3 regions of the Spirosoma aureum genome follow, and region 3 is predicted to be linked to each of the others. Evidence: riboswitches for the same ligand, from Rfam matches in the RefSeq annotation. Region 3 holds a riboswitch; each other region holds the start of a gene.
The links. A riboswitch is a leader RNA that binds a small molecule or an ion and turns the genes downstream of it on or off. The one in region 3 is predicted to bind S-adenosylmethionine.
Positions count from the first base shown of each region.

Region 1 (5,145 bases), 2.8 Mb from region 3:
GACAAGTACACGAGCCCCCGAATGGCCGAAGACAAGCAACTCCATGTCACGATTCAGATTTGGACTGAACCATTTATGATACTCACGATGCATAAGGAAGGTGATAGATTGGGTGAAATTGCATCAGAGAGGGCAAATCAGGCTAACTTAGTAGGTAAACAAATTATTAAAAATCTGCGATTCCTGTAAGATTCCTTTCCATACCTGATAACCAGCCTGGTTAAGATGAAGTCCATCGCCTTCAAAAAATTCGCGACGTGGCCGGCCATCGTTACCCAATAAGGGAGAAGTCATGTCGATGGTTCGAAAAGCGGGGTTTTTAGCCACTTCGTCGGCAATGAGTCTGTTTGTCAGGCGAATCCTATCGCCAATTCCCCAGCGTGCCGGACTTAGTTTGATCGTTAGAAAAAACAGCGGTACATCAGGTAGCTCCCGGCGCATTTTATCGGCCAGTGCGCAAAAAAACAGGTAAACTTCCTCAGGATGGCGACCGTCGCCCAGGTCGTTATCACCTGCATAAAATACAATGGATTTAGGATTTGCCGGAACAACCAGTCGGTCAAAAAACCAGGCACAGGCCGCTAATGTTGAACCGCCAAATCCTAAATTAAGCGTATCGATTTGCGGAAAATCCTGAGCCAGCGTCGACCAAAGTCGAATCGATGAACTACCATAAAACACAACCCGATCGGATGCGGGATGAACTAACTTGATTTTGGCTTCGAGTTGCCGAACGTCGTCTTCGTACCAGACCATCTGGTTATTGTATGATTAAGGGTTACCTAATGGCTTCTTACAACCCGCATGAATAGATTACTGCACCGGAATGGGTTAACTCATAAGCTGACAAATGTGTTGTCAAATCTTTATAAACCCGTTTGCCATTAGTCAATAATTTTTTAGTGATACTACCCGCAGGTTGAAGAAAGCTTCATGCGATTGAAGGGCTGATGCTTTACTTTTTTACTGCTTCGGCCATTTTGTTTGAATCAGACGTGGCTGAAGCCATCCATTTTCGGAGAATGCTGCCCAAGGGGCGGAATTCGATCAGAAATCCGTCGTGGCCATACAGAGAATCAATCTCTTCGTAGACTGCATTAGGAATATGCCGGGCCAAAAACTGCTGTTCGGCTATTGGAAACAGCAAATCGGAACGGATGCCAACAACGAGGGCGCGAGCCTTTATCTGGTTGAGTGCATTCAGAATGCTACCCCGGTTTCGACCGACATTGTGCGAATCCATTACCTTCGACAGCGTCCAGTACGTAAAGGCATTAAATCGATCGGCTATTTTTTCCCCCTGATAGCGTTGATAGCCAGCGGCCTTATAGCCATCGAGTTGTTCGTTGTTATCGAGAGCCTGCGTAAAGCCATATGTATCGTAGTTACGATACGAAATCATGGCCATAGCCCGAGCCGCTTTCATCCCCGACGCGCCTGCATCGTCGCGTCGTTCGATCCAGGTGGGGTCAGCTTCAATAGCCATACGCTGGGCTTCATTGAAGGCAATACACCAGGGCGATGCAACCGCGCTGACAGCGATCAGAACAAGATTTTCGATTAGATTCGGGCGTAGAATTGCCCACTCAACCGCTTGTTCTCCGCCAACGGATCCACCAATACAGGTATGAATTTTATCGATACCCAACTCCTGCCGTAACAGGTCCAGCGCTTCAACCATATCGCGGATGGTAATTGTCGGGAAATCGTGGTAGAAGGGCTTTCCTGTAGTTGTATTGACTGAGAGAGGTCCGGTTGAGCCATAACAGGAACCGAGAATATTGGCACAGACGATGAAATCAGTATCGGGATTAAAGTATTTCCCTGGCCCTACCATGCCATTCCACCAGTCGCCGGGGTCGGCATTGCCGGTCAAAGCATGACAAATCCAGACAACGTTAGACCCATCGCTGTTCAGTGTTCCGCGTGTGGTGTAAGCTAACCGAAAACCCGGTAAGCTCTCTCCCGATTCAAGCGGGAACGAATATTTATAGTTAAAATAATGGATGTCCAAAGGATAATGCGTTTTCTGCCCTAACGTTTTCAGGCATTATGAAGGCATAACGGCACTGAAAACCATAAACATATGGAACCGCACAAAACCACTCCCGGTTAGCGGTGCGATGAGGTGAGTGATGCTTAGTAGGCCTCGTAGGGCATACAGTGCCGTGTGTAGCGCATGTGATTAAACGATTTATAGTCCCTAACCGTCCGCCTTCGCGGTTGCTTTAGGCAGGAGTTAGCACCTTGCCATGTGGTAGGTTGCCAGCGATTCACAGAGCCTGATCTCTCCTCGCTTCTTTATAAATCAATTGACGTCGGTATGAAATGATTGACGTCTGGCAATTGACTTGATACCGCAAGTATACTAGCCAAAGCGCGCCAATCCAAACACAGACCCTATTTTCTGACCGTTGCCTTATTTTTTTTGACTTCGTTGGCAAGTAAGGTTTATTTAATCGGGCGGATATTTACTTTTGTGGCGAAGACACCCCCCCGATGAACCAAACCTACCGTTACAACCGTGAAAATGCTACCCGAGTAGCCGGAACTACAACTGTGAAGGATGCAATCGGGCAGTTGCTGAAAGCGTATCAACTTCAGACTCGCTTCAACGAAACGTACCTCGAAGCCTTCTGGGGACGTATGATGGGGCCAACGATTGCATCGCGAACAAACCGTCTCTACGTTAGGGATCGGAAATTACATATCGAGATCGCTTCAGCTCCACTGCGTAATGAACTCGTCAATGCCAAGCAGAAACTGATTCAACTTGTAAATAAAGATATGGGTACCGATGTTATCGAGGACGTTATATTTATCTGAATAAGTTAGATTTTAAAACCGAAAAAGGCATTACTGGTCAGTAATGCCTTTTTCGGTTTTAAAATCCCGTAGACTCCTTACGATAATGAGTTGGCAAATTCATGCATTGTACTGAACTCGCCTTGTGGCTTTAAATAGCGAAGTAGTGCCTCAACCCGGTCAAGTAACTCCTCTCGGGAATGACGCCGAACGTAAGCCGGGATTTTTTCATAGCCCGACAGGTCCGTAAACTCCCAGGGGTGAACGTATAAATTCAGAAAGCCATCGGCTTGAAGCGTTTGCCTGCATAGTTGTTTGTAATAAGCAAACGGAAAGTTTTTTAGACTTAACCAGAAAAGTGGCAACCGTAGGGTAGGCGTAACGGATGCCGGAATCTGCCAGACACCCGCTTCCCGGAAGGGATGACGTGGTTCGCCCCAGTGGTTATAGCGGCCAGGGAGCCAGGTCGGATGCAACGATGAATTATACTGATAGCCTGCCTGCTCAACATCGTTGGGGTCGACAAAACCCATGCGCGCACGCCGGAAGCCGGTTACCGGACGATTAAGTAATTTCTCCAGCGCTAATCTGGATGTAAGCAAATCTGCCGGTTCGAAAGTCGTATGGAAATAGCCGTGCGACGCAATTTCGTGCTTACCAGCAAGCTGCCAGACTAATTCGGGTTCATGAAGGGCATAATTAGCCGTAGTGAAAAGCGTGGTACGAGCCTCAACTGCGTCAAAGCGTTCGGCCAGCAAACGCAGCCCCCGCGTTGAAACGGCCACTTGCTCACTCAGTGGAATATTGTGACCGAACTCTACCGCAGTATCAAACTCTTCTACATCAACGGTGAATAATATATGCCTCCCAGGGGGTGTTGCTCTTTGGTTGGGGCTTCCCATGTTGTAACGGTCTCCTCAATGTCGCTTGTGTCGCCGATGATATAAGCCGGGCGTTGTTTTACTTCCACAAACGTTTTTCCCAAATATACGCCGATGATCCCGATTATGATGAATTGAACACCGCCGATGAGCAGCATCAACAGGACTAAAGTAGTCCAGCCGGAAACGGTAGCATTGGTGAAATACTTTTCATAGAGAACTTCCGCTCCGAATAAACTGGCAAACATGAACATGCCAAAGCCAAGCAAAACGGACAGATACAACGGCTTGGTAGAGAACGAGGTGATACCCATGGCAGCCAGGTGCATCATCTTGCGAAATGAGTATTTAGAACGGCCTGCGTAGCGAGCGGCTGGCTGATAGAGAATCCGGCATTGGCGGAAACCTACCCACGAAATCGCCCCGCGGAGGAACAGATCATTCTCCTTGAATGCCTTGAGCGTGTCGATAACTTTGCGGTCGAGTAACCGGAAGTCAGCGGCACCATCTTCAATTTTAAGGCCTGAAATATTTCTCAGCAGGCTATAAAACTTTTTTGATGTAGTACGCTTAAACCACGATAGTTTCGGGTCTGGCTGCCGAACCGTATAAACGACCTCGAAGCCTTCACGCCATTTACTGATCAGCGTAGGAATGAGTTCGGGAGGATGCTGGAGGTCTGCATCGAGACAGATTACCGCCTGACCTCTGGCATTTTCATAACCAGCACGAAGGGCCATCTGATGACCAAAGTTGCGGGAAAAAGAAAGAAACCGTACTACCGGATACTCTTTGCTTAACTGCCGAAGCACAAAGCGAGTCTGGTCAGAACTACCATCGTCTACGATCAGTATTTCATAAGAACGATATGGCTCCATAACGGCCATGAGCCGATGTACTAAAACGGGTAAGTTCTCTTCCTCGTTATAGGCTGGTACGACTATACTAATCATACCTTCAGATGATTTCATTGTATCTTCGTGGATTGAGAAACCGTTACGGACGGTTTCTTTAAATTTTCTGCTAAAGTAAGTATTAATACTTAATATTTTGCCAACAGATGAATTAAAGTTGTTTTAAAAGTTGCCTTTATCGGCAAATATTTATTAAAAGAGCACTTCTCTATAGACTATATGAATACTTTGCCAAAGCAGAATTTACAAGGGCGAAACAGTCAACTTGTTGAACAAGAGGAACAAAGGCGTGATTTAGGATTCGGAACAAAGCTGGGCGATACCTATTCTCGATTAATCAATAAAGATGGTAGTTTTAATATATTTCGTAAGAACGGAACATTTTGGGATCAGCTAAATCTCTATAATCGACTGATTACAATCAAATGGTTTCCTTTTTTGGGACTGGTATTGGTATTTTATCTCATTGCGAATGGCTTTTTTGCCGTAGTATATATGCTGGCTGGTGCTGAGAATCTTCAAAGTACCTCGGACCAGTCATTTTA
Region 1 is NZ_CP050063.1:1,927,335-1,932,479, forward strand. It holds gene G8759_RS07770 (esterase family protein) at 1-93, opposite strand, end outside; gene G8759_RS07775 (GDSL-type esterase/lipase family protein) at 148-756, opposite strand; gene G8759_RS07780 (homoserine O-acetyltransferase family protein) at 956-2,014, opposite strand; SAM riboswitch class I at 2,192-2,310, opposite strand; gene G8759_RS07785 (DUF721 domain-containing protein) at 2,500-2,826, shown strand; gene G8759_RS07790 (polysaccharide deacetylase family protein) at 2,904-3,707, opposite strand; gene G8759_RS07795 (glycosyltransferase family 2 protein) at 3,644-4,657, opposite strand; gene G8759_RS07800 (ion channel) at 4,820-5,145, shown strand, end outside.
Region 1: linked by a shared signal. The riboswitch ahead of G8759_RS07780 (homoserine O-acetyltransferase family protein) and the one ahead of G8759_RS32380 (SusC/RagA family TonB-linked outer membrane protein) in region 3 are both predicted to bind S-adenosylmethionine.

Region 2 (5,145 bases), 1.3 Mb from region 3:
ACCATACGCTTTGTGAAAAATAACTTTGCCATCTTTAGCCATTTGTACCACACAGCCCGGAAACGCTTTCTGGGCAAGCCCAACATTAACCAGTGAATCAACCTGTTGCATCAGGTAACGGCTATCGATGCCAACCTCTTCCGGAATCGTGTATTTCAGACGGCCAAGTGGTTTGATCGCCAGTCCATCGCCCACACGGAAGCGTTGGTTAACCGTTACGGGGAGTTTGCCCGATGCACCAATCGCGCCGAAAATCAACTGGGCCGAGAGTTCTTCGGCGTAGGTAGTCAATTGATAGGGCATCAAAATGGCCCGAGCCTGCTCGATGTTGCGGCTAGCAAGAACAGTATCGGCCGGAAAGGTCAACTTATCGAGCGCATAAACATTGCCAAAGACTGTAACCACGGCTTTGCCCGTCGCCACTAACTCACTGACCAAACCAGCGGTTTTAGACTGGAGGCCATACTTGACCGCAGGCCGAATGTTATTCAGATGCACATCGACCAGAATCAGATTATAATTTTTGAGCGAATCCCGAACCTGAGCCAGTGTCGAATCGGGGGTTTTGGAGGTAATATTGAAGTGGTCAACCAGTGTGTAGTTGGCGGCCATTTTCTGAAAAGCCGTTACCTTATCGCTTTCGATGGCTACTGATGCAATCCGTAATGTATCCAGCCGTTGCAGGGGCAACAGGTTATTGGTATTTTTCAGAACAGTCAGGCTCGCTTCGGTGAGTTTGCGGTTGAGCAGGTCATCGCTAACCGGATTCAGGTCGCTGACCAGATTATCGAGCACAATGGGTTTATATTGATTCAAACCAACCCACGCCTTCGCGCGCAACACTTTCAGACAGCGGGCGTCCAGCGATTCCTGGGTCATGCGACCGGTGGCTATTGCCTGTTTAATCTGAGCCAGAGCCGCCGGAACATCTTCGGTAAACTCCAGGACATCCATGCCCGCTTCCAGACCAAGCTCATCGGCCTGACCAGACGGGAAATATTTTGTAACGCCCTTCATGTTCATCGCGTCTGAGAAAATCAATCCCTGAAAACCCAGTTCGTTTTTGAGCAGGTTGGTGACGATGGCGGGCGAAAGCGTTGAGGGGCGGTTACGGGTTGTGTCGAGGGAGGGGATGCTCAGGTGAGCGATCATCACACCGGCAGCCCCGGCGTTGATCAACTGTTTGAACGGATACAATTCCAGCGAGTCGAGTTGCGCCCGGCTTTTATTGATCAGGGGTAAATCATAGTGCGAATCGGTACCTGTGTCGCCATGGCCGGGGAAGTGTTTCAGGCTGGTTAACAGATGGTTATCCTGCATGCCCCGCATATAGGCAAGGGCTTTGCGCGCAACCGCATATTTATCTTCTCCAAACGATCGAAAGTTAATAACCGGGTTATTGGGATTATTATTGACATCGACCGAGGGGGCAAAGTTGACATGAACACCTAACCGACGGGCTTGTTTCGCCAGATTGGCCCCCATGGTATAGATGAGTGAATCGTTGCCCTGCATGGCTCCGAGGGTCATCTGATAGGGGTAGCGAACCGTACTATCCAACCGCATGGCCAGACCCCACTCGGCGTCCATCGCAATTAAAAGGGGCACCGTCGAAAGCGCCTGTAAGCGATTGGTGAGTTTTGCCTGCCGGATTGGCCCTCCCTGAAACATGACTACTCCGCCAAGCTTGTAGGTTCTAACCAGATTGACGAGCGAATCTTCATAGGCGGGTTTTCGGTTCGAGTAGCCCGAAACCATGATCAACTGACCGATGCGTTCATCGGGTGTCAGCGTTGCAAAGACCGAGTCGGCCCAGCGGTTCTGACTGGCATTAAGTTGCAGGAAAGAAGGGGTTGTTGACTGCGAAAAAGCCTTTGTGAGAAAAATAACGTTGATGAAAGTAATAATCAGGAGCCGACAATAAGGCATGAGCGAAAAAATTGGGTCGTGAAGGGTCAAAAATACGAAAAGGTATGCTACAACACACTCCTTACGACTTGCTCTATGTGCTGGATTAATTTACTGGATGGTTTAAATCTGTATTTGTATCGCTTCTGTAAACAAAATTGCGCGGGCCAAACGAACGGTTCGACCTACACGATTTATTCACCGGCAACGAATAGCCGGTTTTTGTACCTTCTGATTTCAGGCTTACGTAAAGTGAAGGCCATTACTAGTTGGAAAAATAAAAAAATAACAAAATCTATAGGAGAAGTTTGCTTTTCTGGAAACGAGTCTTTTATCTTTGAGCGATCTTACACTTACTACCTGCAAAGTAGCTGTGGATTTATACCGAAAGGGGGAGAGACAGGCTCTTTGAACCCTTAGCAACTTGCCAGTTGGCGATAGTGCTAACCTGCCTACTTCGATAGGAACTATAAATTTACATTCCATGATTACGCACGCCAAACGCTGCTTTTCTCATTTTCCCGGAACTGTCTGCTTCCCAAATCTCATTTCCTGTTGAGTCGTTCTATTCGGCTGATTTCGCTTTAATCAGAAAATTCTAATTATTGATGAGTCACCATATCGGTATTCACTACTATATTCTATAAATTCTATAGAACAAATAGATAATATGAATTTTGTCATGACTCGATGACCACTTGTATATCTATCTGTTGGCTAGGACTATCGGGTAGGGCCAAAAGTTTCGTGTTCCGATATATCAAATCCAGAAACTAAATACAAAAAAATGCCGCTTCGGAAGATCGCTATGAAAAAGACAATCCAACTCCTGTTTGGCCTGACGGCCCTCTCGCTGATTTCGGTTGCAAACCCGACTCCGCCAAAATCGAAAGAAGTCACGTATAAAGTCGATACCCAACAGAGCAAACTAATCTGGACGGGTAAAAAAGTAACCGGTGAGCATACGGGACTGGCTCCCATCAGTAGCGGTTCGCTGTTGCTGACAGGAGGGAAATTGAAAAGTGGTTCGTTTGAGGTTAACCTGAAGGCGTTGACCGTGACTGATTTAACCGATGCGGATAAGAACGCCAAGTTGGTAGGGCACCTTAAAAATGACGACTTTTTCGCGGTAGAAAAGTATCCGACGGCCCGATTCGTCATCACGTCGGTAACGCAAACGGGCATCGGGAAATACGATGTGGAGGGGAAACTGACCATTAAAGGCATTACGAACGAAATCAAATTTCCGGCTCAGTTTAAAACAGAAAATAACAGGCTGACCGCAACGGCCAACGTAACGGTTGACCGGACAAAATATGGCATCAACTATGGCTCAAAAAGCTTCTTCGAAACTATTGGCGACAAAGCGATTTACGACGACTTCTCACTCGACATAACGCTGGTAGCTATATCGTCGAGTGCAGTCGCGAGTCGGTAAAAACGATAATCAGGTGATTGTTACGTGTCCACTTCATCAACAACTAGAAATCAACTTTCATCAAGCTACACTATGATACCTTCCCAGTTTTTCACCACCGGGCTTGCCTGGTCGTTAGCCCTTGGGCTTACGGCCAGTGCACAGCAAGTTCCGGTCAAGTCAGACTCCCTAACCGATGCGGTCGTGCGTCGGGTGCATAAATACGCCCTAACCATCGATCCGCATCTGGATATTCTTGCTGATTTTAACACCGCCGGTAATGATGCCGGAACGGAAACAAAAGGCCAGTTTGATCTGCCGAAACTGGAAAGGGGCGACCTTGACGTTGCGACGGTGGCCTTGTTTGCCGGTACGGCCAAAAAGACCCCGGAAAATATTGCCACAGCCCGAAAAGAGGTCGATACGAAGTTGGCCGCATTACGTCGGTTTGTGAGCCAGCACCCCGACCGGCTTGAATTTGCCTACACGGCGGCCGATCTGGAACGGATTCCGGCAAAAGGGAAACATGCCATTTTACTAAGCTTTCTGAATGCTTTCTCGCTCGGTAAAGACCTGACTCAGTTGTCATTGCTTCACCGGGAGGGTGTACGGGTGTTTGGTCTGACGCATGCCGGTAACAACGACTGGGCTGATTCATCACGGCCGTCGGTGGGATTTGACGACAAACCCGACGAACTGGGTGGATTATCGGCGTTGGGCAGGCAATCGGTTTCGGACCTGAACCGACTCGGCGCTATTATCGATGTGTCGCAGTTGACACCAGCAGGCGTTTTGCAGACAATTCAGTTGAGTCGTGCACCTGTTATTGCTTCTCATTCGGCGGTGCGGGGGCGGGTCGATGCTACGCGTAACCTCAATAATGACGAACTCAAAGCCATTGCTGCCAATGGGGGTGTGGTGAGTATTGTCGCCTTTTCGGCCTACTTGCACCCATCGGCAGAGCAGTTAGCTAACTACAAAAAGAACGTTTGGGAGCCGTTTGGTCTGCAACCCGGCGACGATGCCAAGTCGAAACTCAATGCAGCCGATTATCAGAAATTTCAGGCTGCCTATCGTGAATTCTCGAGTAGTGGCTACAAATACACCAACCTGGCCGATTACCTGGACGCGGTCGATTACGCCGTTCGACTGATCGGCATCGATCACGTTGGCCTGGCTTCTGACTTCAATCATGGCGGTGGCGTAACCGGCTATGCTCATGTTGGCGAGTTGCCTAATGTGACCCGCGAATTGCTCAAACGCGGTTATTCGGAGGAAGAGATTCGAAAACTCTGGGGCGGAAATTTCCTGCGCGTATTTCGCGAAGTAGAAGCGACAGCAAAGGAATTGCAGCGGGAACATAAACTGGCCGCTAAACAATGAAACGCTTCCTGCATAACCGCTGATCTGATTCATGGGGCAGATAAATGACTATAAGCCAGTAGTAAACGAAAAAGCATTGACCGATCTGGACACGCTAATCAACGACCGATCGGGTGAAAACAGTAGATAGCAGGAAGTAGCCGTTCGAGCAACGTAAACGTCTTGCACATGATAGGTGAGTAGTACCCACTGCGTCAGCCGACCCTTCCCATCGGGGGTCGGACTGACAACAGTATTACTAATGCCGACAATCCAAACACCTGATCGCATTTTTACATCGTGCGAATCAGGATAAGCTAAGTATACATTTTGAGTGCCCAACAAGCCCTACAATTCCGGCCGGCCATTGATCAGGGCTGGCCGGGTAGGCACAAGCAGATTATCCATTCAGTATAAATGGCTGGTTAGTGTCGTCGGGCGTCGGCATCGTCGCCTGG
Region 2 is NZ_CP050063.1:6,752,182-6,757,326, reverse strand. It holds gene G8759_RS26840 (glycoside hydrolase family 3 N-terminal domain-containing protein) at 1-1,929, opposite strand, end outside; SAM riboswitch class I at 2,285-2,384, shown strand; gene G8759_RS26835 (YceI family protein) at 2,717-3,346, shown strand; gene G8759_RS26830 (dipeptidase) at 3,419-4,708, shown strand; gene G8759_RS26825 (PD-(D/E)XK nuclease family protein) at 5,113-5,145, opposite strand, start outside.
Region 2: linked by a shared signal. The riboswitch ahead of G8759_RS26835 (YceI family protein) and the one ahead of G8759_RS32380 (SusC/RagA family TonB-linked outer membrane protein) in region 3 are both predicted to bind S-adenosylmethionine.

Region 3 (5,145 bases):
TGCTTTTGTTAGTATGTGGGTGAACAATACGGCCGCTGCGCTGCTGATGCTGCCCATTGCCCAGTCGGTGCTTCATTTGCTGGAAGACGATTTCCGGCGAGCGGGTCAGGAGCGCCAGTTTCGCCCTTTTGCAGTGAGTTTGCTGCTGGGACTCGCCTATTCAGCCAGTATTGGAGGTATTGCTACCACCATTGGCACACCGACCAATGGGGTGCTGCTGGGTTTCCTGCGCGATTCCTACAAAACTGATATTTCGTTTACGGGCTGGTTTGTTGTCGGATTTCCACTGGCAGTATTGATGCTTACGGCCACATACCTCATTCTGGTCCGGCTCCTGTTTCCGGTGAGAGGCCATGCGTTACCTGATGCATCGGCCATCATTCGGGATAAACTGACGGCGTTAGGACCGATACGGTATTCCGAATATGCTGTCAGTGCGTTATTTCTGCTCACGGCCATCGGGTGGATTTTTCGGGCGTTTTTCGTGAAATGGCTGGGTGCCGATTTTCTGAACGACACCATCATTGGCATGAGCGGTGCTTTACTGCTCTTCCTGACTCCTGACCCGACCAGTAAAACCGGCTTTTTATTCGACTGGAGTAGCATGAACAAGTTACCTTGGGGCATTCTGTTCATGATCGGCGGAGGGCTGGCGCTGGCCAAAACACTCGAAAGCTCCGGCATTATCGGGCTGATCGGCGATACTGTTGCGTCGTCAGGTACGCATGACTACAGCGGATTGCTTGTCGCGCTGGTAGGCATCACGTTGTTACTGAAAATAATCATTGCCAATACGCCACTGGCAACGGCGGCTCTTCCGATGGTTTTTGGTATTGCTACTGCCACCGGTATCGATCCGATTCTGCTGGGTGCCCCCGTAACGTTTGCGGCTAGTTTTGCGTTCGTGCTGCCCATGTCGACACCACCAAACGCCATTGTGCTGGCAACCAGCCAGGTTACTATTCGGGATATGATCAAAGCCGGGTTGCTACTGGCATTAGTAGGTTTCCTGCTGCTGATTGCGTTTGGTAGTACCTACAAATGGATGACTAACTGAACAGACCAACTAAACCACCAGACAAAAACGAATTAACCTTTCTCAAACCAACTGATTACATGGAAACTATTGCTGAACCAATCACCAAAACCAAACCGGCACTGACCGAAGACTGGACCGTCGTGGTGCTTGGCCTGCTGATTATTGGTCTCTCGCTTTCGGGTATAGTGATTCCTGTGCCTGCGTTTGGCTGGAAAGAGGGTAGCGATCTGACAGCTACGGTGTTGAGTGTTAAAAACGGACTGATAATTCTCGAACAATTCGGTTTCACGTACGCCATTGCCCTTATTGGTGCCATTTTAACGGGCAAACCATTGCGGTCCACACTGTTCGGGTTCCCGATCATTTTTGGGCTAACACTATTGGCCCTGGTGCTGGCTGGAAATAAAACGCTGAAAGATCTGAACCTGGAAGCGGTCATTTTTAGCTTAAGCATTGGTCTGCTGGTGGGTAATCTGGTTCAGCTACCCGACTGGTTGAAAGGCGCGCTGGCTACGGAGCTGTTCGTCAAAATAGGACTGGTACTGCTGGGAACGACTGTCATTTTTGGCGATATTCTGAAAGCCGGATCACTGGGCTTGGTACAGGCTTTGGTGGTGGTGGTGTCGGTCTGGTATTTTGCCTACTGGATCAGTAAGCGACTTAAAATAGACGATGAACTGACCATGATGCTGGCGTCGGCGGTGTCGATTTGTGGCGTGTCGGCAGCCATTGCAACCTCGGGCGCGATTCAGGGCGATAGCAAAAAACTTTCCTATGTTATCTCGCTGGTACTGATTACGGCCATTCCAATGATGTTGTTCATGCCTTATGCAGCACACGCGCTCGGCTTGTCGCCGGAAGTAACGGGAGCCTGGCTGGGCGGAACGATCGATACAACCGGTGCAGTCGTGGCATCGGGAACATTAGCGGGCGATGAGGCTTTAAAAATCAGCACCATTGTCAAATTTTCGCAGAATGTGTTGCTGGGCGTGGCCGCTTTCGCCATTAGCGTATACTGGACCTATACTAAAAACCAGTCTGCCGATGTGCAGGCCAGTAAACCAACTTTGGGTGTCATCTGGGAGCGGTTTCCGAAGTTTATTCTGGGCTTTCTGGGGGCATCATTGCTGTTCTCCTTTGTGTTAGATGCGGAAACTGTAGATAGTGTGAAAGGAAGTCTGAAGAGCCTTCAGGGACTATGGTTTGCGCTGGCATTCACCAGCATTGGCCTTGAAACCCGCTTTGCGGATCTGTTCAAAGCTGAAAACCGTCGACCGCTTTACGCCTTTTTGATTGCCCAGACATTCAATATTTTTATAACGCTACTAATCGCGTATTTTCTGTTTCGGTAAGCTTTACGATCGGGCTGGGGTACTGGCCTGATCAACATAAAATTCTACGCTAATCAGCGGGTGAAGTAGTAAATTTTCAAGAAAAGTATTCTTTTCTTATAGATTATATAGGAATTTGTTGCTTTTTTGAAAACAGAGGCTCTATATTTGAATCGTCTTACACTTACTACCTGCAAAGTAGCTGTGGATTTATACCGAAAGGGGGAGAGACAGGCTCATTGAACCCTTAGCAACGTTCCAGTTGGAAACCGTGCTAACCTGCCTAATTGGTTAGGAACTATAAATTTACACCCGCTCCGGCGGACAGGCATGATTACCCAAATATCTTCTTCCGGCTCCTGTAAATTCAGGCATTCCCGCAGTTCGGTTCTACAATTCTGTTGTTGCCCTTGTTGATTGGCGGACCAACGACCTATTGGCTGAACGGTTGATCGGTTATTCGTAACCCATCTCGATATGTAAGCTAAGTAGCTCCCGCTGATTTATTCTGTATCAATATATTCTACTTAATATATAGAATATATGCATTAATAATTGATTCCTATAAATTCAACAGCAATTTATAGTCTAGATGCAAACACCATGACACACAAAGCTTTACGTACGTTTTACCGCTTACTGCATTTGAACATTGCCCTTTTATGGCTTTCACAAAATGCATTAGCCCAAGGACAGTCTGTTTCTGGAACAATCAGGGATAAAGCAACCGGGGAAGGGTTGCCCGGAGTATCGGTTGTGGTGAAGGGTAGCACCACGGGCACAACATCTGACCAGGAAGGGCGATTTAAACTGAACGCCCCTTCAAACGCAACCCTGATTTTCTCATTTATTGGTTATTCGTCGGTGGAGCAACCTGTACAGGGCCGGACGGTTTTTTCAATAGACCTGAGTGCCGATACGAAGCAGCTCAGCGAAGTGATGGTGGTTGGCTATGGTACGCAGACAAAAGCCGAATTTACCGGATCGGCGGTGCGGGTCAACGGTGACGCGATCAAACAACAACCCGTACAAAGTTTCGATCAGGCCCTCCAGGGGCGGGCCGCCGGAGTAAGTATTGCGCAGCCCAATGGCGTACTCAATAACCCACCCGTGATCCGGATTCGCGGAGTAAATTCAATCTCGCTGAGTTCATACCCGCTGGTTGTGGTCGATGGTATTCCTATCAATACGGGAAATGTGTCGGCTAGTACGGCTGTACCCAACAATCCGCTCGGCGACATCAACCCCGCCGATATTGAATCGATCGACGTGCTGAAAGATGCTGCTTCGACTTCTATTTACGGTTCACGGGCTGCTGCGGGTGTTTTGCTGATCACCACCAAGCGCGGAAAAGAAGGCAAGCCACGGATCAGTTACGAAACCTGGGTTGGCGCTTCCGAAACGGTTCGGCTACCTAAGCTATTGAATGCTGAACAATACATAGCCATCAAGAATGAGGCTGTGTTAAATGCCAAGATTCTGGGCGGCAATCAGAACAACGACAACGTAGCATCGGCACTTTTCTTTCCGAATAATAACCCCGATGGTTCGCCCGTCGATACCCGATGGTACGATTACATCTACCGGACGGGTGTGTCACAAAGCCATAACATCAGCGTGTCGGGTGGTACAAAATCGACGACCTATTATTTCTCGGCCAACTACACTAAACAGCAGGGAATTCTGAAAGGAAATGATTTTAACCGCAAAGGTGCCCGGTTTAATATCGATCAGGACATCACGAACTGGCTGAAGCTGAAAGCGAGTGTTTCTTATAATACCAGTTTCAATCTGTCGCCCTACTCGGGTTCAACGCCCAATACGACCTTCCTGCTGGTCTCGGCCGCCCGTTTAGCCATTGCTCTGCCACCCAATGTGCCTGTCTATAATCCAGATGGGAGCTATAGCATCAATCCGGCCAGTCCGAACACAATCGGCATGGGCAACAACCAGGTGATCAGTAATTTCGGAAACCCGGTGGCGTTGCTGGATTTAAACCGATATTCCTCCGAAAACGACCGGATCATCGGCAGTTTCAGTGCGAACGCCAAACTGCTGAAGAACCTCGACTTTACAACGACCTACTCCATTGACCGGCTGCGAACCGACAACATCAGTTTCGACAGCCCGACGCAGGGGAACGGCTATTCGAGTAAGGGTTCGGCCACCAATGTCAGTGCCGTTCGCGATAACTGGGACTGGGCCAATACACTGACGTATAATGCGACCTTTGGCAGCAAACATGCCCTATCGGTTCTGGCGGGGTATGACGTGCAGAAGTTCAATAATTCATCCTGGGGGGCAACCCGGACGCAGACGTCCGATCCATTTTTTCAGAATTATCAGGGGAACTGGGGTTCGATTACGGCCTCGAACAACGACCTGAATGAGCGGGCCTATCTGTCGTTTTTCTCGCGGCTGACGTATGACCTGAACAAGAAATATTTCGCTACGGTCAACTTCCGGCGGGATGGTAACTCAGCCTTGGGGACTGGTCGGAAATACGGAAACTTCGGTGGAGTATCGGCCGGGTGGGCCTTGTCGGAGGAGCCATTCTATAAAAACTCACGACTGGCTTCAACGCTCAGTAATGTTAAGCTCCGGGCCAGCTGGGGTCGGGTCGGTAATGGTAACCTGAGCGATTCGTATAGCTCGCTGGAATTGTATAGTGGCTCGCTGTATGGGAATGTGCCGACATGGTCGATTTCGCAGGCAGGTAACCCCAACTTAGGCTGGGAAACCAGCGATCAGACGAACATTGGTGCTGATCTGGGC
Region 3 is NZ_CP050063.1:8,067,774-8,072,918, reverse strand. It holds gene G8759_RS32390 (SLC13 family permease) at 1-1,057, shown strand, start outside; gene G8759_RS32385 (YeiH family protein) at 1,117-2,391, shown strand; SAM riboswitch class I at 2,578-2,677, shown strand; gene G8759_RS32380 (SusC/RagA family TonB-linked outer membrane protein) at 2,974-5,145, shown strand, end outside.